Methanotorris formicicus Mc-S-70: one gene and its partner. The main gene of each other region encodes a partner of the protein of the gene in region 2 in a complex. Links are inferred from orthologs where the notes say so. Each region holds a gene or a part of one and is shown on either strand. Other genes may lie near its edges. The genes, in order: METFODRAFT_RS00410 and rnhB.

Region 1 (12,384 bases), on a different replicon or contig from region 2:
GTTAATGCCTTTTTAATGATTTTAACTCCATCTGGTGCTAATGATTTTAATTCAACAAATCCTTCAACCTTAACATTTGTTAATTCAATGTTTTCCCTTGCAATATCATACAACGCATCTATCCATTCTTGTGGGATATCCAAACCTTCCAATAACTCCTTCCCCTCAATAACAAGCCCTTCAAAAGCACCATAAAGTTCTCCAAACTCCTCCTCTAACAAATAACCTACCTCTTCCCAAGCCTCTTCTAAACTTTTTCCCAATTTCTGTGCAGCCATTTCGAGCATTTTTTCTGCTCTTTGGAATCTCTTCCATTCCTGGACTTTTGCCCTTTTTTGTTGTTCAGTTACCCTCTTTAATGATAAATCGATTTGTCCTTTTTCTTCATTGACCCTCATTACCTTTGCTACAACCCTCTGACCCTTCTTGATGTAATCCCTAATATTCTTAATCCAACCTGATGAAACCTCTGAAATGTGTATCATTCCCTCTTTCCCAGGATACTCCAAAAGTTCAACAAATGCCCCATAAGGTTTAACATCAATAACTGTTCCAATAACTATATCCCCTTCTTCTGGAAAATCTCTCCTCATTAAAAACACCTCCAATGATAACAGTAAATTTACAACAAAACGTTTATCACAAAATTAAAATGTTTATACTTTTAATTTTAAATCAGACATATATAAATATTTCTTGATTTTTATTTTTCAAAAATAATTGTAAAAACGCAACAACAAAAAACTTAACAAATAAAATAGCAAAAAAATAAAATTTACCCCAATACCTCTAAAATTTTTGCCTTAATTAATCCTTTGGATGCTTTTGGCTCTGCCAATACTTTACCACAAACTAAACATTTTACTACTGTTGATGGACATCCAAATATCACTTGCTCGTTGTTGCACTCAGGACATTGGACTTTTAAGAATTTGCTTTTTGGTGTTGGTATCAAGTCCATATTCCCACCTTGTTTAAATTTTAATTCTCACAAACTATTCTACTAATTCAAATTTGCTTACTCTAAATCCACCGTTTGCTCTTGTGTGCATTTTACCGCAAACTGTACATTTGTATCTTAAATCTAATTTCTTTGTTGGCTTAGCGTTGTCTGGTAAAGGTCTTGGGTAACCTCCATAACCTCTTAAAACTCTTCTGAATTGTCTTTGACCCCAAGTTAATTCACTTGCTTTCCTCTTTTTTGCTCTCTCTACAATGTGCTCTGTGTGTTTTTTACAGTATGGGCAGTACCTTTTTATCTTCTTTTTCATCTTCATAAACATTCACCTTCTTTACTATATTGTGTTTCTCCAAAATCGTTACTATCTCTCTGTTTAATGCCACCACATCATTCTTCTTTAACATATAACAATAATTCCCATCTGTAAAAGGAGGGAAGTTATGGTTGACTCTCACAACATCAATATCTTTTTTTATATTTATATGTTTTGGTTGGGTTATAACTCCAACATCCCCATCGACATTCCCCCAAATCTTCATCCCTTCCTCAACTTCATCAAATCCCAACTCTTCCACAATATTATCAACATTTTCTTCAATTAAACTTTCAGTTTTCTCAACATCTTCAATGATATCTAAAATCTTCCTTTCCTCTTCTAATAAATTAGTTCTATCCCCATAAAGTGCCTTATAAATCCTCAATTTTCTAAGTTCTCTTAGATAATATTTTACCCTCTCTACTTCTTTTTCATCGCTATTATTTTTTAAATACTCCCCTGCATCTTCATAAAAATTTTTGGGAAGATTCAGTAAATCATCAGATTTTATCTCCTCAAAAAATAATTTTTTTATCTTTTCATACATAACAACCACAATTTGAAATTTATATAAAATAGTGAAGATTATGACTCAATTCTCGGAGCGAGTAGGAAGGTCAAATTAGCCCCTCCAATGTCATACTCAATCTTAACAGGCATGTCTGTCCCTATGCAGATTTTTAAGATATCGTCTGATGATGCTGCCTTTGTCATGTCCTTCAGATACTCAAGGTTGAAAGTACTCCTTGCATTTTCACCAATATTCATGCTAATAATATCCTCACTATCCTCTTCAAATATTGTTTCACTTTCATTTAAGTCCCCTTTTGCATAGATGATAAATTTTCCATCATCAACTTTTAAAGCCACGTGGTCATTTACCAAATCAGCGTCCTTCAATGCATCTACAAATGCCCCTGCTTTAATTAAAATTTCATTTGGATACTCAATATCTGGAACTTGGAGGTTTGATGATGAGACATCATACAATGCAAGGGCAAACTTTCTTCTTGCAGTTCCTTTGAATATTACATTTAATTTGTTCTTCTCCTCATCCAACTCCAAAATTAACTTATCTTTTGCTTTTGCCCTATTCATTATCTTTTTAAATGCCTCTAAGTCAATACCTATATCATGGACATCTGCCTCATATTCCTCAAATGCCTCTTTTGGTATGTCCATACTTACTAAGGCAACATGTGATGGGTCCATTGCCCTTGCTTTTATACCATCCTCACTAACTTCAAAACATATCTCATCCAAAAGATTGCTTGCGGCATCTATAATCTTTTTAAACTCCTTTGCTTCACTGATCACTGCTTTAAACATAATTTCACCTGTATTTAAATATTCTACCCAATTCGGAACAGTTTTAACTTTTTCAAATATAAAAAACTTTAAGAATAACTTTTGTACTATTATAATTTCTATGTAATTTATATATTTTTGTTTTTGAAAATAAAATTATAAATTATTCAGATACAAAATCCCAGAAGGATTTTACAGCACTTGGGTTCTTTGGTCTCTTTCCTTTTACTAAATATAAATATCTTGTTAAATCCAAATCCTCAACAGGAATTATTTTAACCAATCCTGCCTCTGCGGCTTTCTTTGCAGCAATCTCTGATATGATACTTATCCCATAACCCTCTGAAACAGCAGTTATAACAGAGGAAGTACTACCCAAACTCATAACAACATGCAAGTCCATGATTGAATAACCCTTATCTTGGAGGGCATTTATTATAACCTCCCTTGTACCAGAACCTTTTTCCCTATCTATATAATCTTCTTTTAAGATATCTGATAATGTCGCCATCCCTTTCTTGGTAAGTGGGTGGTTTGGGGGAACAATTAAAACAAGTCTGTCCTTCCCTATAACAACATAATCATAATTCCTATCATACAAATGCCCAACAGCGGCAATATCTGCGCTACCCTCTTCAAGCATCTTAAAGCATCTCTCTGAATCAGTTATAGTTATTTCAAAGTCAACGTCCTTAAACTCCTTCCTATACTCCCTTATAATACTTGGAAGTATATGTTCTCCAGGTGTTGTACTTGCTGCAACCCTTATTGTTCCTTCTGGATGCTCATGCAAGATTCTCATTTGTTGCTTAGCGTTGTTTATATAATCCAATATCTTTTCAGAGTGTTCATACAATATCTTCCCTTCTGGAGTTAAGTCTACACCTTCAGGTGTCCTTAAAAACAACTGAGCATCAAAAAACTTCTCCAATGCAGCAATATGGTTACTGACTGTTCCTTGGGTTACCCCAAGTTTCTTTGCAGCCTTTGAAAAACTTTTTGTCTTAGAAGCAACAAGGAATGTTTGGAAGTAACTTACCTTTGGATCCATTTTAACCACCATGATAAACTAATTAAGATATGCATGCAACATTAGTATTGTTGTGTTCATTATTAGAAAAACTAATATATAAACTTATGGTGATAATTATGATAATACCACATAGAGTGCCATGTTTAGAAGGTAAAATAAGTGTGGAAGGAGATGAAGAGCATCTAAAATTAGTTTTATCTCATTTACTAAAAAAAAGAAAGAATATGGACAATATAAAAATTTTACCTTCTGGAAATGCTGCTATTTTCATAGTATCAAAAATAGTAAAAGATATTCTTGGAGAAGGGAATATCCTCATACCAGATATGGGCAGTTGGAGGGGATTCCTAAGATATCCAAAAATGCTAAATCTAAATCCAATAAAAATAAAAACAAATCTTGGAATTGTAGATATTGAAGAATTAATAAGCAGTATTGAAAAATACAATCCAAAGGCATTATTTTTAACTTCTCTTGCCGGATACCTTGCACCTCAACCATTAAAGGAGATAAAAAAGGTTTGTGAAGAGTTTGGAGTTTTATTTGTGGAAGATGTATCTGGAAAGATAGGGGATGACAGTGGGTATGGAGATGTAGTTGTATGTTCAATGGGAAGTCCTAAAATTATAAACTGCGAGTATGGGGGATTTTTGGCATTTGATGAAGAAATAAAGGAAAAATTAAAAAAAGCAAATAAATTAGATGAATTAAATGCATTAATAAAGACATATAAAGTCCCAAACTTCTTTGGTTTGATGAAGGAAGAGGCAAAAAATGCAAAAAAAGTATACAAAAGATGTGTCTATTTCTCAAATATCATAAAAAGCGAAATGGAAAATGCATATTTTAAAGACAAAGAGGGAGTTTGTGTATTTTTGGAATACGAAAATCCACATGAGGTTACAAAATTTGTGGATAGTTGTGTAAGATTGGACAATGGAAAATCTATAATCACAAAATGCCCACTGTATGATAGAGTCCTTAGAAATGGGGTTGTTGTGGAGATAAAAAAGATGGATATTCTAAATATTGGTGATGATGATATCATTGAAATTGTAAATATAATAAAAAAAGCAAGTCAATTAAAATAACCTTTAAATCTGTGATGAAATGAATGTTAATAATAAATCGTTACAATACGGTGTGGAATATTCCCCCACCTCACTGCATATCAAAAATGATTCAGTACCCCCTGTATTATATTTAATCATACTTTTCATATATATACTTTTTCTATTTTTTCATTTTCGTAAAATCTGAAAAATTGCGAAAAAATAATACATATCAATGAAATTGAATTTACAATTTAGATAGCAATTCTTCCCTCTTTTTCTTTTTGAATCGATATTGATTTTCTAACTCTAAGTGTATTCGTTCTAAAACCTCCTTTAAATTATCAATGTAGAATTTTTTTGGTTTTCCTTCATCCGAACGTATTATGCCTCTACTTTCCAACTCATTCAATATTTGGTAAAGTTTTGTTTGAGATATGCTAACTTTTTCCAATATCTCCCTAACTGTTAATTTTTTATCCATGAGTAGGGATATCACCTCAACCTCATCATTTGAGAATTCAAAGTATTTCAGTTCTTCTCTCCAATCTACCCTTTCATCAGACGAATCTATTACCAACCCTACAAAAGTTAAGGTATTGTGGTAGGATAAGATACCTTTTATAACACTCTCACCATAACTTAAGAATCCAATGCCATAGGGACCCCATAAACTTTCCTTAATATTTAGCAGGGGGTTTTTTGGAAATTTACTTTCACTGTTAGTTTGAACTCTGCAGATTTTCCCATCTATGGAACTTTCTATAACCCACCTACATGCACAATCAACTACAAATATTATTGGATTTTTGAATTTGTTTTTTATTCTTTCTATAACTTTTTCCCGAGATTTTTTTGTATTTTCTGGGGTGGTTTCCATCATAACTAAAAAAGTCCCTTCTTTAACCTCATGCATTAAAACAAGGGTATCCCCTTCAACACTTTCTAAGAACTTTATATGGTAGTTTCCACAAGTATCGTGAACTCCGAGTGGGTATAGAAGGGCAAGGTCAAGATTTTTAAAGTTTTGAGGTTTGAATTTTTTAACGATTTCTTCATAGGGAATTTTTGTGTGGTCACTTATCATTTTTGCATATACTTGAAATGCAGGCTTTCCATCAAGTTCGTATACGACTTTCCCATTTGCTTTTGTAACCCTTGCATAATATTGTGTTGGCTTGTATCCATGCCCATAAATAATCTCCATTTTTTTAGGACATGTGCCTATAGCCTTAACTACTGAATTTTCTAAGACCTTACCTTGATATATTAAAAATGTTCTTTCAAACTTAAAACAATCCCCAGATGTCCCCCCAACGATTGGAATGCCACTCAATATGTTGCTTATCCCCTCTATAATTTCATTTTCATTGTCTGAATTCCAATCAAAAAATAAAAAACCAACCAACGTTTCATCCAATGAGATTTTTGGACTGATATCTTTTAATTTCTTTAATGCATCCCTTGCCAAAGACATTCCAAAATCTCTTGGGTCATCATTACTATCAAATTTTTTACATTCGATTGCTATTTTATAATGTTCATCAAATACTATCAATAATGCCCCATTTTGCGTAAATTTCCATTCAGAAAACTCCCCTGCAGTTGTGCATCCAATCAACTTTGAAACATCAATCTTAGATTTCAACCCATTTATCAACTCAACAATATCTTCTTTTTTTGTTAGTGATGTTAGTAGAATCATTAAAGATGGGTTTTTTATTTTTTTGATATTTCATATGCCATATCCAATCCTGTTTTGTATGGATTTTTTATTTCTTTATGGATGTAATACACAATTCTCCCCCCACTATTCAGATTAATTTTCACGAGGTATTTACTTATAATTTTACCTTTATATTATGTTTATTGTGGTATTTAAGTAGTCGTTTGTATATAAATTTCGCAATCATTAAAAAATTAAAGGACACTTCAGAAATTTATTAGATATGTAAGCAATATATATTCCAAATGATTATATTTTGTATCCACGTTTTACGTTGATTGTTTCTTAGCATTTAAAATAATTTTTACTGCTTAAATTTGCGTATTTGGGTGTAATGTAAAGAGGTATGAATATATAAGTATTTTTTGGATGAATAAATGTAATCCTAATGTGTGACATAAAGTGTATTTAAAACTAACGGTTGCATTTTTTGATATTTTTAAGTTTTTGAAATTATTTGACAAAAGTTAAAGTACATCGTTACAAAATATATCTATGATTAATTTTGTGACATATAATTCATGCTTTTAATCTTATGTAGGATATAGAACCGGTTTGTGTAATTCCCTTTTTGGAATTTATCACCCACATTCAAAAATTAGACTAAGTTTCACTTAATTTATAATACAAACGATTTATATTTAAATAATGACATAACTCATTTGGATTTGGACAAACATTAAACTTATTAAATTTCAATAAAACAATAAATTTAAATTTTAAGTTAGTTAAATATAAGATATATGGTCGGTGGTATCATGAAGATTAGTAGGGTGATTCTTTTAATTATGTTGTTTGTGTTAATGGGCGTATCAAGTGCAGATGTTTCCTACAAGTGGGCATCTACAATTCCTATACAATTTGTTCCGATATCATCAATAGATAATGTTTCCGAATATTTATCATCAAACAGTGTCGTTGTTTTTTATATTGATAGGAATTTTGAATACAATGAGAAAACAATTAAGATTTTAAATGCTATTAACGTTTATTGTTATTCCACTTCTTCATCTGCAATTCCTGGTAATGAAACATATAAACTCAAAAAACCGATTCTTGTTTACATAAATGGTGAAAAAAAATATATAAAAAATTTTATTGTTAAAGGGACAAAGATTAGTGAAAATCCTCCAACTTACGAGATAGGAGATAAAAGATTATTCATCCCTCAAACAATCGATAAAAATGACAAAGTGGTGCTGGATACTGTTGGAGAATACGTTGCTAAAAAAGGAGGAATCTTTGCATACATAAACAAGGTTCCTCCGTACCACAAACATGTGGTGGTGAGTGGTGTTGTTATAGAAAAAATAATTCCAAATCCTGAGGGAGAAGGTGCTGTTGTTGTTGCTGGAAGAAAAATACCTGTAGAAGTTAGGGATGATGAAGAAATAAACAAAAAAATATTAATTATTAAAAAATTGTCAGAAGTTATTGGCTCTAATATTACCTACATTACAACAGGTTCTGAAAATCTTGAGATAATTAGAAAGTTGTCTTTAAATGATGAAGAAAAGTCCCTTTTAAACCAATACTGGTTTAAAAAAAGAGATGGGTATATACATATACACTACAAACCTTCAGACATTAAATTCAACAACGAGGACATCCTTGCTGCAAGTTATTATCCATTGATTTATTTTGAGAAAGCCCCAGAAACATTTAAAAACGACCCCGTTGGTAAATACTACCCACAGATGATCTCTTATTTTGGAACTGAAAGTGTTGGATATTGGAATAAAGGATTAAAGTCAGAAGATCTCTACTACTACTCTACGAATGAAAAATACTGGGATGGGGAAAACAACTACAGCATAAATCCCCACTGGATGTATAAAGATGAGTACCTACCAATGAGTAACAACTCAGAGATAAATAAGGACAAATATAAATATTTTAACCAATGGTATGTTAAGAATTATGGATATGCATTAACAAGAAATATTAGTGGTTTGTTGTTATTCTCAAATGATAAAACACTATTGGACATAGTCCTTGGAAGGGATGAGAATCTCGATTGGAGGTTGAATCCGAGTGGAAGAATAAAATACATTGTGATTCCTGGTAAAAAGGATATTGAAAAAGGAGATATAACAATAATCAAAATCCCCTCACTCTCTAAGAAAATTTATGGGGTAGATTATATTGATGAAATCTACATACCACCAAGTAAAGAGGAATTTGGTGTCTATATTGCAGATGTTATGAAGTATGACTATAGTTTTATCTACAAATTGAAGGATAACTACACATACGTAACCTCATTTAAGGATTATGTTGATTGGATAAACTCCTATAGGAAAAATAGAATAACGATAAAAAATAACATCATTCAATTGAAGTCAAACAGTGGAATAAAGATAACAGTTTATGCAGATAAAAACATATACGATATAATAGGAAATAATGGGGGAAAACTACAAATTGAGGAATACAAAAAGAACGCTTGTAGGTTTGTCATAGATAATCCTCCAAAAAATTTAATTTTTGATTAATTGTTTAATGGTGATATGATGAGAATAGGCTTCTATAATTTGCAAGGTGGTACTGGAAAAACCACCGTTGCTATTAATATTGCATATCTACTCAGTGAAAAAACAAAGACAATTTATATAGATTGTGACCTATATGCTGGAACGAGTGGGGTTTTATTTGGATATGAAAACGACCCTCATAACTTAAATTCTTATCTTTCAGGAAATAGTACATTAGATGAGGCAATACACACATACAGTCACTTATCAATAATACCAAATGATGTAACACCAGATGCATTTAACGCAGATATGGATTTTGAAAGGTTTGCAGAGATGGTGGATATTCTTGAGGAGACCTACGATATAATAATATTTGACCTTCCTCCAAACATTACAGAAGGAAACCTCCTGTTTTCATCAATTGATGAGAAACTTATAAACAAAATGATAATTGTTGGTGAAGATAGTATTCCTGGAATAGTTAATACACTAAAAACGCGAGAATTGCTAACAGCCATAGGTACTGAAATTGGAGGAACTATTATTAATAAATATAGAGGAATCGTCGATTTTGAAGAAGTTTTGGATGATGTTATTGCACTCCTGCCATATGATAAAAAAGTTGAGGAACAATGGGTCCTTAACAAACCAATTGTGGAAATTAAATCCAAACTCAGTAAGGAGTTGATTTATTTAGCGGAAGATTTAGCACAAGTCTATATTGAAAAAGAGTTGGCTGAAGTAAGGGCATTAAAACTTGCTAAAGAGTTGAAGAGACTGGTGGATGATGTAGAAGATGAGGATTAAATCCAATATAATCTTTTATTAACTACAAATTTTGAGGTGTAATATAATGCTAACAAAAAGAATAATTCCATGTTTAGATATTAAAGATGGGAGAGTAGTTAAGGGAACAAGATTTTTAAATTTAAGGGATGCTGGAGATCCTGTTGAATTATCTAAGGTTTATGATGAACAAGGGGCGGATGAGATTGTTTTTTTAGATATTACTGCCTCTTATGAAAAGAGAGATATCTTAATTGATTTAGTTGAGAGAACTGCTGAACAAGTATTTATTCCCCTAACAGTTGGAGGAGGAGTTAAATCAGTAGAAGATTTCAGAAGGATTTTAAGAGCAGGGGCAGACAAAATATCAGTAAACACCGCCGCTGTAAAAAATCCAAATTTGGTAAAAGAAGCGGCGGATATTTTTGGTTCTCAGTGTGTTGTTGTTGCAATAGATGCTAAGAGGCATTATGTAAATGAAGGAGATTTGGAAAAGGAAGAAAATCAGGATAAATATATTGTTAAAACAGAAAATGGTTACTGTTGGTTTGAAGTTTATATTTATGGGGGAAGAAAGGGAACTGGTATAGATGCTGTTCAATGGGCAAAAAAAGTTGAGGAGTTGGGGGCTGGAGAGATATTATTAACGAGTATGGATGCAGATGGAACAAAAAATGGGTATGATCTGCTCTTAACAAAGGCAATCTCAGAAAACACCAAACTCCCAGTAATAGCGAGTGGTGGTTGTGGAAATGCTCAACATGTTTATGAGGCATTTAAATTTGGAAAGGCGGATGCTGCATTAATGGCGAGTATTTTGCATTACGGGGAATATACAGTTGAAGAGATAAAGTTATATTTAAAAGAGAGGGGTATTCCTGTTAGATTATAATATTAATCAGAAAAATATGCCCTGGGCGAGATCAAAACGAAACTTTAAAAAAGTTTCATCAAAAGGATGCATTATAGTTGTGGATAAACACTAATATTTACAATTAGTTATGGTTTAAATAACATTAAAAAAATTTGCACACAACCATATACCTCGCTTCACTCGGTAATGCCTCGTAGACTTTTAAAATAATGCCCTGGGCGGGATTTGAACCCGCGATTTCCCGCTCCGCAGGCGGGCGCCCTATCCTTGCTAGACCACCAGGGCTCATGTATTCTTTAAATTTGTGTTAACTTTCAAAAGCAATAATCTTATAAATACAACCATTTAAAAAAGTTTGGTTTATTTGCAGAGTTCAACTAACTCTTTAACTAAATCTCTTTCAATTCTACCTTCATTCCTATCTCCTTTTGTGCATGCAGCCCCCCTAACACCAACAATATCGCATCCAATTTCTTTCAATATTGGAATGTGTTCTTTCTTTAATGAACCTGCAAGAGCACATTTTAACCCATATCCGTGGGTTTCTTCAACGAACTCCTTTAAAATTTCCCTGCTCAAATGGTCAAATAATGTTTTCCCATCTTTTATTGCAGTATCGAGCATAGCAACATCGCAGCCACTATCCTTTGCAACCTTTGGGATAATAAGGGGTTCAACAGCACCAACTCTATAAGCATCGGCATATCCAGCAGCAACAACAATCTTATTTTCATCAATGTCTTTAACTGCTTTAACAACTTTTTTCATTAAATCAACTGCCTGATTGTAGGATTTTGTTCCATATAAACCAACTTTTATGTAATCTGCTCCACTTAATGCAGCACCTATCGCAGCGAGGGATGCAGTTCCTGGTTTATATGGAATATCCCCTATTGTTGCACTCACGAGTAGGTTTTTTGGAGTAACTTCCCTAATTTCTTTAATTACCCATGGGAAATTTGCTCCAAGGGAACCTTCAACTGGATTTTTTACATCTATTATGTCTGCTCCTCCTTCTATTGCTTCAATTGCCTCATTCACATCCTTGGGACTTACCAATAAAAGCATGACTTCACCTAAAATAGTTTTGTATAAAATTATTTTTAGTAATTTTATGAAATTGGGTATTTAATATAAAAATTTAACGTTAAAATTATCTTACAAAAATACAAAAAAATAATAAAAAATAATATGTATTATTTTCCAAGCAACTTTACAACCTCAAGCCCAAAGTCCTTAGCGTAGTTGGGATTTTTTGCAGTTACAACATTTCCATCCACAACAACACCTTCATCAACATAGATTGCACCATGTTTTTTAAGTTCTTCAATTGCTTCTTTTGTTGGAAATACCGTTGCTTTCTTATCCCTTAAAATCCCTGCTCTTGCTAAAACCACAGGAGATAAACATATGGCAGAGACCACTTTCCCATCATTGTAGAATTCCTTAACAAGTTTCTGCAAATCTTCATTATCCCACAGATATTCTTTAGAACCAATTCCTCCAACAATTACTATGGCATCGTAATCCTTTGCATTAACCTCTTTTATAGTTTTGGAAGTTGTTATCTTACCCCCAAGCATTCCTATGTGTTCCCCCCTTGTTGTTGAGACCACATCAACATTAATATACTTACTTTCAAATATCTGTAAAGGTTCAAATAACTCCTCATCTCTAAAATCTTTTGGTGCTATAACCATTAAAACGCTCATATTATCCCCAGTTTTGTTTTTTACTTCATTTATGCATCCACATATAACCAACATAAGAATCAGGAAAACTATCCAACCCCTCATGTTATCCCCAAAACATATTATGGTAAATCATATTATTAAATATTTTGATTGAAGG
Region 2 (12,468 bases):
TTGGAAGACGCTAACTTAGTTGAGAGTGATTTGGTTTTAGAGGATGTTAGGGCAAAAAGAATATACAAAGCAAAGAAATTTAGATTTGAGATAGATAATGATACCATAGATAAATTATTTGAGTGAAATATATGGGGGAGAACAAATTTTCCCTAATTGATGATATTATAAATGGGATAAAAACAGAACATTTGGATAGAAAAAAATTAACAAAATCTAATAAAAATAAACTATTTTATGTTGCTAAGCAGGCAGATGGAAAGTTAAAGGTTACCCTGCCGTTTGTTTTTAAGAGAGAGGATTTTTTGGGTTTAAATAAATATGGCATAGAGGGATCAACTGGATATATAATAAAACGCATAAAAGAGCAAATAAGAAAAGGGGGCTTTTCTATTTTATCTGGCAGTTTATCAAGGAGGTATGAGGCATTATATGAGCCAATAACATTGGCAAATTGTGATTTAAATATCGGTAGTGATTTGTGGAGGGCGGATAGATACAACCACATAGAGAATGAAAATTTGCATTTACTTTTGAGGATGATTTTTGAGGATAAAGATACAAAAACAATAGCAACTGAAATCGATGAACTGGCGGGAAAATTAAATGAATTTATCCAAAAAATTCCATACAAAGACCTTGAAAAAGAAACTCTCAACATAGTTAATCAAAAAGATTTAAGGAATAGGTTGGATGAATTAGGATTGGTTTGTTTTATTGGAGATAATTCAAAACCAGCAAGGGAATATACAAGAATAAGAAGACATTATAGGATAGCAGGACCTAAAAAAGGAGTTAATGTTGAATTTAAAACCCCCATGGAACTAAATCCAATAGAAGTGGAGTTGTTTGATGGAAATGTTATAACTGGTCTTGGAATTAAAAAGAGAGAGATATTTATTATAACAGGGAGGAATACACAAGGAAAATCAACGCTTTTAGAGGCGATAGAGAGCGGGCAGGATGATCATCTTATAGGCGATGGGAGAGAGTATATAATAACAACAAACAAGGTTTCAAAGGCGACAACAGGAACTATGCAAATGAATGGGCAGGATATAAGTTTATTCTTCCAAAAACTGCCAAAGGGAATAAAAGGCAATCCAAAAAAGGTTTATGGAACTGCCTCTGGTTCAATGACAATGGCATACCAAATACAAAGGGCTTTAAATGCAAAGATGGATTTAATACTAATAGATGAGGACAATTCAGCGGTTAATTTGCTCGTCAGTGGGCTGTTATCAAAGTGGTTTGAAGGGGTTAAGTCCTTAGCAGAGATAATAATGAATGAAAGGGAGAAATTAACCTCAAGTTTTATTATTGTCACAAGTAGTTTGGATTTATTAACCGCATGCGGAGATAGGGCAATCTATCTTGAAGATCATGAGGCAAAATACCTAAACTTAAAACATTTCAATATGGAATTGGGAAAATATTATCTAAATTTAGGAACTGAGTTATACGGAAGGAAAGTTAAATAAACAATTAAAAACAAAATATTTATATATTTTTAGCGGGGTGGAAATTTGAAACTAACATTTGAAGAAGGCATATTTGCCGTAAAATTTGCAAGGAGTATAATTGAAAGCCACCTTTCTGGATACGAATTGGTTGTAAATGACTATCCATCAAAATTTAATGAAAAGAGAGGGGCATTTGTGACTCTCCATACGTATCCAGACCATGATTTGAGAGGATGTATTGGAATCCCAGAACCAATTATGCCATTAATAGAGGCTTTAAGGGAGGCTGCAATAAGTTCAGCCCTTAGCGACCCAAGATTCCCACCAGTAACTTTGGAGGAAATGGGTAATATAGTTGTTGAGGTTAGTATTTTAACGCCTCCTCAATTAATTAAAGTATCTCATCCAAGGGAATACTTGGAAAAAATTAAAATTGGAAGGGATGGTTTAATTATTGAATATGGAGTTTATAGGGGGTTGTTGTTACCACAAGTTCCTGTTGAGTGGGGATGGGATGTTGAAGAATACTTAGCAAATCTATGCCTTAAGGCAGGGCTTCCGCCAGATGTGTGGTTAGATGAGAGGGTTAAGATATACAAATTTGAAGCCCAAATCTTTGAAGAGGTTGAGCCAAGGGGAAACGTTGTTGAAAAAACCCATGCATATGAATGAACATTAATTTTTTATAAATAATCAATATATTCAAACTTAAAAATTGATTTAGGAGATGATTTTATCCACCATATCCAACTCTAAAGCCATTCTTATCTCTCTTGCTATTCTTTGCCCCATACTTAATGGCTCTCCATGGTATAGGAAGGAGTAGGCACTTCCATTCATGAAACTGTTTGTTCCTCCATCTATTCTTGCACTCATTTCAAAAACAACTAACTCCAAGTTCTCATTGCACAAACTCTGCAAACAGAATGGACCAAGCATTCCTGGTGGAACTATTTCTTTTGCCTTATTTACCAGTTTATCTCCCATTTCAAACACTTGTGGCAACAAACTCTCCCTAATAACAACAGGAATATTTCCAGTTATGACGTAGGATGCATTAATATCCATTTCCAATTGGTCTTTTGCAGGAATCCTAACAAGTCCGTCTATATTGCACTCATACCTTCTATCCATTCCCATAAGTTCAACTTCATCTTTTAGTGGTGAGTAGAAGTAGTGAATACAGAAGTTTGTTCCAACAACATACTCCTCAATATGTGCCTTCTCAACATCCTCATCAGCTAAAATACTCCTTTCCTTTAACTGCTTCACTTTAGCATCGAATTCCTCTTTTGATGAGCAAACAAAATAACCTTTTCCTCCTCTCGCTCCTGGAAACTTAACCATAACTGGCCCGTCTATCTCATCTGGGTTGTTGTATTTTTTTGGCAATCTTAAACCACTCTCCCTCAAAAGTTTCCCTTCCAAATCTCTCTCTGCCTCCCATCTTAAGATTTTCCTATTACCAAACATTGGAACTCTAAAGTTGTTTTCAACATTGTCCAATCCACAGTATGCAATAAAAGAACCGTGTGGGACTATTATAGCGTTCATTTCCCTCAACTTTTCTTGAATTTCTTCCTTTGAAATGTCTGCAAAATTATCAATGTATATGTATTTATCAGCAACCTTAAATCTCTTGTATGGAATATCTCTTCCTTTAACTGTAATGACTGCTGTTGAGAATCCTTCCAATTTTGCCCCTTTTAAAATATGCAATGATGTATGGCTTCCAAGTGTTGCGATAGTTATCTCATCTTTATTGTATCCTTCAAAAATCTCCAACATCTCTTCCCTTGAAATCATATTTTCACCATCTCAAAAACTTATTTATAACAATTAATCATGATAGATTATCTATAACTCATAATTTTTATAAGTTTTTATCCACTTATGCGAAAAATTGATCTCAAAATAGTAGTATGAATTTAAATATTGCAGTAGATGAAAAACTTTCATTATAAAGTAATATGGTTGGTAAGATGAAAGATAAGAAAATTATTGTAGGTATAGATGAGGCTGGAAGAGGTCCTGTTTTGGGTCCCATGGTTGTTGCAGGTGTTGCAATTGAAGAGGATAAAATTAAAGAACTTGAAGATTTGGGTGTAAAAGACAGTAAACAATTAACAAAGAACCGGAGGAAAAAACTATTCCGATTAATAGGGGAGATGGGGAAAATAAAAACGATAATAATTGAACCAGAAAAATTGGATGAATTAATGAAAACTAAGAACCTAAATAAGATTGAATTAAATGCATTCTCAAAGATAGCAAATGGATTTTTAAAGGAAATTGAGGGAAATTTTGAAATATACGTGGATGCATGTAGTAGTAATGCAAAGGCATTTGCAAATCAATTAAAGGCTAAGATGATTGACAAAACCCCTAAGATAATAGCGGAACATAAGGCAGATGAAAAATATCCAATTGTCTCATCTGCATCAATCATTGCAAAAGTAACAAGGGATGAAATAATTGAACATTATAAGAAAGAATATGGGGAGATTGGTAGTGGTTATCCATCAGATCCAAAAACGATAAATTTCTTAAAACATTATGTAGGGGAGTTTGGAGAACTCCCAAAAATTGCGAGAAAAAGTTGGAAAACCTCAAAGAGAATACTGGAAGAGAATAAAGAAAATAAAACAAAAACACTCATGGATTATATGAAATAAAGAATAGGTGAAACAATGATAAGAAAAAAGATGCTTATTGATGAAAGGGAGAAAAAATATCTAATAGACAAAAAATTAGATAGATTTGGGAACGATTTGGGTTTGGTGGACTTAAAGGAAAAAAAGGAAGGTGTTGTTTTAAAATCCCATAAGGGGCATGAATTTTATTTGGTTGAACCCACAATTTACGATATCGTTAAAAAAATGAAGAGGACAGTAACAACTTTACTTCCAAAAGATATTGGGCTTATCATTACTTATTTGGGTGTTCGTGAAGGAGAGACTGTTGTTGAGGCAGGTACTGGATCTGGTGCTTTGACCATATACCTTGCCAACGCTGTTGGTAAAACTGGAAAGGTTATAACCTATGAAAAAAGACCTGAGTTTGCAAAGGTTGCAAGAAAGAATTTAGAAATTGTTGGGTTAGTAAGGAAGAACCAAAAAATTATTGGATTGGATGAAGAGGATGAGGATGAAAATTTGGAGGAAGAGGATGGATTATACAACGTCATCCAAAAGATAGGAGATGTTACTAAAGGTATTGAAGAGAAGGACGTGGATGCCATTGTCTTAGATATGCCTGATCCATGGAACGTTGTTCCACATGCAAAAAAGGCATTAAATAAAGCAAGGGGAAGAATAGCAACATATGTTCCATACATAGAACAGGCAAAAAAGACAGTTGAGGCTTTAAAGGAACATGGATTCTTTGACATCCATACATACGAATGCCTTGTTAGGGAGATAGAGATTAGTGAAAAAGGTGTTAGGCCATCAACAAGGATGGTTGGGCATACTGGATATATAACAATTGCAAGGGTTAAACCAGAGGATGAGGAATAGTTTTAATGGTGATAAAATGCTTCCGAAATCACTACAAAAAGAAATCTTGGTTTTTGGGTGTGGGAATTTATTATTTGCGGATGATGGGTTTGGATATGAAGTAATCTCAAGATTGGAAAAGATGGATTTGCCAGAAAATGTGGAACTTATAGATGCTGGAACTGGAGCACCATATTATCTAATGTCTATCTTAGATGAGGAGGCAAAGGTAAAGAAGATTATTGTTGTTGATGTTATTGACTTTGGATTAAAACCGGGAACTTTGAAAAAAGTGGATGTTGATGAACTTCCAAACATAAACAAATATACCTTCGATGCACACGGCACACCGTTGGCACCTTATCTAATAGATGTAAGTAAAAAGGGTATAGATGTTGTAATAATTGGATGTCAAGCAAAGGAAATCACAATGCCAGAAATTAAGATAGGATTAAGTGAAGATGTTAAAAACGCAGTTGATAAGGCAGTTGAGATGGTTTTAGAGGAAATTTATAAATCAATTAATTCTAAATAACTATTAAAAAATTTGGGTGTTACTATGCAATTCGTCCATATTGGAGACAACCACTTAGGATATAGGCAGTATAATTTAGATGATAGGGAAAAGGATATTTACGACTCCTTTAATGAATGCATAGAGAAGATTTTGGAAATAAGGCCTGATTTTGTTGTCCATAGTGGAGATTTGTTTGAAAATAGCAGACCACAGATAAAGGCATTATCAACAGCGATTAGGGGGTTTTCAAGGTTAAAAGAAAATGGCATTCCGGTTTATATTGTTTTAGGGAATCATGATCTTCCAAAGAGAAAGTTCCAAGAAACCCCACTGGTTTTGTTGGGTGAGTATATAAAAACTTTTGTAAAAAGGGAATTTCATATCCATGAGGGTGTGTTTATTGGGGGGATTAATTACCACTCAAAAATAGGTAAAGAAAATCTCATCAAAAAACTCAAAACATTAGAAAATGCATCAAAAGAATACAGAAAGAAGATCCTCATCATGCATCAGGGGATAAATCCTTATGTACCAGATTACGAATTAGAAAAGAGCGAACTTCCAGAGTTTAGTTATTACGCAATGGGGCACATACACAATAGAATAATTGATAATTTGGAGAACGGGGGAGTTTTAGCATATAGTGGTTCAACAGAAATCATAAGAAGAGATGAATATAAGGACTATGAAAAGAACGGAAAGGGGTTTTATGTTGTTGATATGAGTGGAGATTTTGATAAAAATGACGTGGATTTTATTAGGGTTGAAAATATAAACATAAAATGCAGGGACTTCTTTGAGATCTTCATCGATTCAGAAGAAAAGTTTAAGGAATTCATCAATAACTTATCAAATGCATCAAAACCTATTGTCCATGGGGTTGTTAAAAGGGAATTTGGAAAGATTTTGGATGTATTGAAGGATAAAACACTATGGTACAATATAAGGGTTGTTGATGATGAGGAGATTGAATATGACATCCCAGAATACTCAAGTATTGAAAAATTATTTGTAGAGTATGTTAAAAATAAAGGATTGGATGCAGATTTTGTCTTAAATTTACATAATAGGTTGATAAACAATGAAGGTTACGTGGAATTTGTGGAAGAATACTACAGTAAATTTTGCACTAAGTTCTAATCCTTACTTTTATTTTTTCTTTTTTCTTTGTTCCTTCTTTTAATTCTTTAACAAATTCCTCCAATTCTTTCAAAAATGCCTCTTTATCTTTAATTTCTCCATTTTCATTCAAATACTTTTCAACAATCCTAACTATTGCACTTCCTACAATAGCACCATCTGCATATTTTGTTATCTCCTCAACATGCTCCTTCTTTGAAATCCCAAATCCAACACATATTGGAACATTTGAATATTTTGCAACTCTTTTAACAAGTTCCTTTGTTTCCTCCTGAACCTTCTCCCTAACTCCAGTAATTCCTGTTACTGAAACAACATAAACAAACCCACTGCATTTCTCCAAGATTTTCTTTAACCTCTCGTCTGGTGTCGTTGGAGCAACCAAGAATATTAAATCAACGTCATATTTTTTGCAGGTGTTGTATAAGTTCTCTGCCTCTTCAATTGGTAAATCAGGAACTACAAGCCCATCAATTCCACATTCTTTGCATTTTTTTACAAACTCCTCTTCTCCCATGTTGAAGATGATGTTGTAATAAGTTAAGAATACCTTAGGTGTGTTCGGTGTTTTTTTATCCAACTCCTTAATAATTTCAAATGCCTTTAATGGATTCATTCCCTTGTTTAATGCCCTAACATCTGCCTTTTGGATCGTTGGGCCATCTGCCACTGGGTCTGAGAATGGAATTCCTATCTCAATGATATCTGCATTATTTGCGATAACCCCAAGTGCCTCCTTTGATATTTCCAAATTCGGATCTCCTCCAACGTAAAATGCAACTAATGCCCTCTCATTTTTATTTTTTAATTCCTCAAATTTCTCCGCTAATCTACTCATTTTTTCACCAAGTTATAATTTACAATATCTTCCCTAATGCCTTAGCAACAGTTTGAACATCCTTATCTCCTCTTCCAGAGAGATTTATAACAATTATATCATCTTTATCCAATTTCTCTGCTAATTTAAATGCATAAGATACTGCATGGGAACTCTCCAATGCAGGTAAGATACCCTCTAACTTACATAGCAACTGAAATGCCTCTAATGCCTCATCATCAGTAACATAAACTGGTTTTATCCTTCCCTTATCCTTTAAGAATGAAAGTTCTGGGCTAACTCCTGGATAATCCAAACCAGCAGAGATACTGTAACTCTCCTCGATTTGCCCAAACTCATCCTCCTTAACATACATCTTTGTTCCATGTAAAACCCCAACTCTTCCAGCACATAGGGATGCCCCATGCTCTCCTGTTTCTACCCCTTTCCCTCCTGCCTCAACTGCATACAATTCTACATCATCATCTAAAAACTCATAAAATGCTCCAATTGAGTTGCTTCCTCCTCCAACACATGCTAAAATACAAGTTGGTAATCTTCCTTCTTTTTCAAGAATTTGTTGTTTAATCTCTTTTCCAATAACTCTTTGGAATTCTCTAACCATCATTGGGTATGGATGAGGTCCGAGAGTAGAGCCAATCAAATAATAAGTATTCCTAACATTTGTAACCCAATCCCTCAATGCTTCATTTACAGCATCCTTTAATGTTTGGGAACCACTGACAACAGGAACAACCTTCGCTCCCATCAACTCCATTCTAAAAACATTCAACTTCTGCCTTTCCATATCCTTCTTTCCCATATAAATTACACATTCTAAGCCTAAATTTGTTGCCGCCGCTGCAGTTGCTATTCCATGCTGTCCTGCACCAGTTTCAGCAATAATTCTTGTTTTTCCCATTCTTTTTGCCAATAACGCTTGCCCAATGGCGTTGTTTATTTTATGTGCTCCTAAATGAGCCAAGTCCTCTCTCTTAAGATAGACTTTGCATCCAAGTAACTCACTCAATCTTTTTGCATAATAAAGTGGGGTAGGTCTTCCAACATATTCCTTTAAATAACTCTCAAATTCCTCCCTAAAATTACCCTCATTGTTTATCCAAAATCTTGTGAATGCCTCTTCTAATTCCTCAATTGCAGGCATCAATGTTTCAGGAATGAATTTACCACCATAAATCCCATACTTTCCATTTTTATCTGGATACATATTTTTGTATTTCTTCAAGATAGACACCTCTTTTATAAGAATTTGTTTTAAATATTCTCCAATAATTTTTGGATGATGTTTTGAACCATAAGATATAAATCTTTTACAGTTTTTATATGTTTATCATGCTTCCCACACAGGTAGTAATTCCTTTCCATCCAATCAATTTTATTGGCAACATCTTTAAATTTTACCCCCGTTCTACTACTTCCAGGAGGAATGTGCAATAAACGCTCATCTTCAAGTATCATTACCTAACATGATTATAAGTAAGGCTATACTATAATACTATAACGATAACATCTTAGAGACACCCAATTAGTTAGAAAATTATTTATATAATAATTATTTTCAGTATTATATTATCGCACAAAATGGTGATGATATGATAAAAAAGTTAATGAGTTTATTAACAATCTTAATTGTTGCTGTAGGATTTTGTGGGTGTATGGAGCAAAATACGGTTGAAAAAAAGGTTCAACCTGTAAGTGAAGACGCTGGAATGGTAAAGATAGTCGATTTATATGGAAGAGAGGTTGAGATTCCAAAGGAGGTTAATAAAATAATATGCTGCGGTCCGGGATGTTTGAGGTTGATTATCTATTTAAATGCAACAGATAAGGTTGTTGGAGTTGAGGATGCGGAGAAGAAATGGACACCATGGGGAAGACCCTATAGAATTGCTCATCCGGAACTTACTGAACTACCAACAATAGGACAAGGAGGTCCAAGTCCAAAACCAAACCCAGAAGCAATTATTCAAGTTAAGCCGGATGTAATATTTGTAACATACATGCCAAAGGATGAAGTTGATGCATTACAACAAAAAACAGGTATTCCAGTTGTTGTTTTGAGTTATGGACAGTTGGCAACATTCAACAACGAAGATTTATTTAAATCATTAGAACTTGCTGGAAAAATATTGGGTAAAGAAGGTAGAGCAGAGGAAGTCATTAAATTCATAAAAGATTGTCAAAATGATTTGAATGAGAGAACAAAGGATATTCCAGACGATAAGAAGCCAAGTGTCTATGTTGGAGGTATTGGATACAAAGGAAAGCATGGAATTGATAGTACTCAATGTAAATATCCACCATTTGTTGCTGTTAATGCAAAGAACGTTGCAGATGAGTTAGGTAAAGAGGGGCATGCATTCATAACAAAAGAACAACTCTTAAAATGGAATCCGGATATAATATTTGTTGATGAAGGTGGGTTGAGTTTAGTTGTTGAGGATTATAAGAAGAATCCAGAATTCTACAATTCATTAAAGGCATTTAAGAATAGGGAGGTTTATGGCTTATTGCCATACAACTTCTACACAACAAATATAGGAACAGCGTTAGCAGATGCTTACTACATTGGAAAGGTTGTCTACCCAGACAGATTTAAAGATATAAACCCAGAGGAAAAGGCAGATGAGATATTTACCTTCTTGGTTGGAAGGCCAGTTTATAGTGCAATGAAAGAGAAATTAGGAGGATTTAAGAAGTTGGAGTTTAAATAATATATTTTTAAAAGGGTTTGAAGATGAAGAAGTTTATAATGGGAACTCTTTTAATTGGAATCTTTTTACATTTAACATCAGTATTTTGTGAAAATATATGTGGAGGATGGAGTTATAGCAGTAAATTTATTGATATTGATTCAATTGCAATGAGTGAAGATGGAAAGTATATCACCGCAGCAGTTCGAGATAGGGGAGATAATCTCTTTTATATATGCCTCTTTAATAATAAAGGAGAACTACTATGGGGATATAAAACAAATTATTATGGTTCAATTTCTATGACACCAGATGGTAAATTTATTGTAATTGGCGATAAGAATAATGTTTATTTGTTTGATAATAGTGGTGCATCAGTGTGGATGGTGTGGTATTATAATGTAGGAGGGCATATATCTTCAATTTCCATAATTCCTGATGGAGAATACATTTTAGCGACAGATAATGACTGTAACATTTATTTTTTTAACCAAAAAAATGGACTATTGTGGCATAAAAATATAAGCGATAGAATTGTCTCTATTTCAATGGTGGCTGATGGAGAATACATTTTTACAAGATGTAAAAATAAAACCTATCTATTTAACAATAAAGGTAATTTATTATGGAACATAACAAACAAATGCCCGTCTTATATAAGTTCTAATGGAAGTTATATTATATCTGAAACTTTTAATAAAAGTGGTAATACCATACTACACGTATTTAATAATAAGGGAAAGTTGTTATGGAGTTATGTAATGGGAAATAATGAATTCACAACATTTAAAAACACAACATGGGTTTCAAAATGGTATAGTGTTAGGTCAATATTCACATCTTCTGATGATAAATATATCATTGTAATCTATGATGTATATAGAGGAGAAGAGCCTGAAATACTTCCATCAAGTAGTAGTGTATTGGTATTTAACGATAAAGGTAATTTACTATGGTGTAACGGTACATACAGTGGAAATATTATTACAGCATTCTCCATGACACCATATGGGAGATATATTGTTATAGGAACTGGAAGTCCCCCCTTCTTCATCTGCCTATGGAGGAAATGTTTCAGCGAAAGTGCTTTTATATAACAATAAAGGAAATCTATTGTGGAGTTATGAAAAAAATTACATTGCTGGAAAGATTGAATCAGTTTATATAACACCGGATGGGAGATATATCTTGGCAAGATATAACAATGGAGATATCTTTATATTTAACAATAGGGGAGATGTTCTGTGGCATTATAAATTTAAAGAACTTATAAATGGGAGACTATATGAAGGGTTGATTGATGAGGTTTATATGAGTTCTGATGGAAAGTATGTTGTTGTTAATGTAGGGAATGGAATTGACTATTTTTATACAAATATTGAAGATACCGGCAATAATAAAAACATGATACATTTATATGCAATCTTGTTAATAATCTGTTTAGTATTTGTAGGATTAATTATTAAAAATAAGTTAAAATAAGTGATGTAATTTATTTTGGTGATAATATGGCTCTTCTAAAATGTCCTAATGAAAATCCAGAAAAGGTATTGAAACTATTTGATGAAGTCTATTTGAAGGCAAGGATTTTTTATTTGTTAAAAACGGCTATTGATTTAAATTTATTTGGGTATTTGAGTAGTTTTAAAACTGCTGAGGAATTGGCAGAGATTTTAGATGCTGATTTGATTTTAATGGAATATATGCTAAAAATCCTAAATGATCTTGGTTTAATTGATAGCAAGGTTGTAGGTGGGAGAGTTTATTACAAAAATGCTGAGATAACCAACATTTACCTAAAAAAGGATTCAAATTACAGCATAATCAATCCAATCTACAGTTATTTTGAGAATATCAAAAATTGGGAAAATCTATCTGATATTTTAAAAAATAAAGATAATTATCAAAATACGGATGTTAATAGCTTTTTTCCAAAGGTTGTTAGAAGAATGGCAGATGAATGCAAGTGTTGGGAGTTGCAGAAGGTTTTAAGTTATATAGCAAAATATGGGGAGTTTAAAAATGCCAAAAAACTTCTTGATTTAGGTGGAGGGCATGGATTGTATGCAATAGGGTTTAGTATGCTAAATAAAAATTTAAAATGCTATGTCTTTGATTTGCCAAACGTTGTTGAGGAAACAAAAAAATTCATTGAAAAATACAATGCAAAGAATGTCTTTACTATTACTGGAGATTTTTATAAGGATGATATTGGAAAGGGCTATGATATAATCTTCACCTCTTACAATCCAGGTGGAAAGAATCCAAAGATTGCAGAGAAGGTTTATAATTCTCTAAATGAAGGAGGATTGTTTATAAA

What was found.
Region 1: the proteins of rnhB (region 2) and METFODRAFT_RS00410 are in contact, whole or in part, in a crystal structure (PDB 3P83), measured with the Archaeoglobus fulgidus proteins. The link is inferred for Methanotorris formicicus Mc-S-70 from one-to-one orthologs. Residues at the interface, in WP_010878125.1 of Archaeoglobus fulgidus: Ala74, Ile178, Ala179, Ile183, Arg190, Ser195, Asn196, Leu197, Arg198, Gln199, Lys200, Thr201, Leu202, Asp203, Phe205; in WP_010877842.1 of Archaeoglobus fulgidus: Val39, Ala42, Asn43, Val44, Ala45, Met46, Leu125, Asp168, Ser194, Asn218, Tyr219, Pro220, Ile237, Leu238, Ala239, Pro240, Arg241, Ile242, Glu243, Ser244.

Annotation. Positions count from the first base shown.
Region 1 is NZ_AGJL01000001.1:56,872-69,255, reverse strand. Bases 735-3,586 are described here. They hold METFODRAFT_RS00410 (DNA polymerase sliding clamp), read right to left. Parts: upstream 2,607-3,586; coding sequence 1,863-2,606; downstream 735-1,862. Other genes in these bases: METFODRAFT_RS00405 (selenium metabolism-associated LysR family transcriptional regulator), read right to left, coding at 2,749-3,586; METFODRAFT_RS00415 (hypothetical protein), read right to left, coding at 1,234-1,824; METFODRAFT_RS00420 (50S ribosomal protein L44e), read right to left, coding at 996-1,277; METFODRAFT_RS00425 (30S ribosomal protein S27e), read right to left, coding at 776-961. Outside these bases: METFODRAFT_RS00430 (translation initiation factor IF-2 subunit alpha), read right to left, coding at 1-593; more of METFODRAFT_RS00405, read right to left, coding at 3,587-3,636; METFODRAFT_RS00400 (hypothetical protein), read left to right, coding at 3,735-4,709; METFODRAFT_RS00395 (FIST N-terminal domain-containing protein), read right to left, coding at 4,918-6,375; METFODRAFT_RS00390 (hypothetical protein), read left to right, coding at 7,155-8,891; METFODRAFT_RS00385 (MinD/ParA family ATP-binding protein), read left to right, coding at 8,910-9,680; imidazole glycerol phosphate synthase subunit HisF, read left to right, coding at 9,727-10,551; METFODRAFT_RS00370 ((5-formylfuran-3-yl)methyl phosphate synthase), read right to left, coding at 10,894-11,601; METFODRAFT_RS00365 (DJ-1/PfpI/YhbO family deglycase/protease), read right to left, coding at 11,730-12,329.
Region 2 is NZ_AGJL01000013.1:12,803-25,270, reverse strand. The notes cover bases 2,356-5,291. They hold rnhB (ribonuclease HII), read left to right. Parts: upstream 2,356-3,445; coding sequence 3,446-4,138; downstream 4,139-5,291. Other genes in these bases: frhD (coenzyme F420-reducing hydrogenase, FrhD protein), read left to right, coding at 4,998-5,291; METFODRAFT_RS03410 (tRNA (adenine-N1)-methyltransferase), read left to right, coding at 4,154-4,981; METFODRAFT_RS03420 (formate--phosphoribosylaminoimidazolecarboxamide ligase), read right to left, coding at 2,356-3,269. Outside these bases: METFODRAFT_RS03435 (ArsR/SmtB family transcription factor), read left to right, coding at 1-126; METFODRAFT_RS03430 (P-loop domain-containing protein), read left to right, coding at 132-1,481; METFODRAFT_RS03425 (TIGR00296 family protein), read left to right, coding at 1,527-2,135; more of METFODRAFT_RS03420, read right to left, coding at 2,184-2,355; more of frhD, read left to right, coding at 5,292-5,495; METFODRAFT_RS03400 (metallophosphoesterase family protein), read left to right, coding at 5,520-6,617; trpA (tryptophan synthase subunit alpha), read right to left, coding at 6,607-7,455; trpB (tryptophan synthase subunit beta), read right to left, coding at 7,475-8,680; METFODRAFT_RS03385 (hypothetical protein), read right to left, coding at 8,710-8,913; METFODRAFT_RS03380 (iron ABC transporter substrate-binding protein), read left to right, coding at 9,048-10,169; METFODRAFT_RS03375 (WD40 repeat domain-containing protein), read left to right, coding at 10,193-11,245; METFODRAFT_RS03370 (hypothetical protein), read left to right, coding at 11,262-11,630; METFODRAFT_RS03365 (methyltransferase), read left to right, coding at 11,657-12,468. UniProt on the Methanocaldococcus jannaschii protein: Endonuclease that specifically degrades the RNA of RNA-DNA hybrids.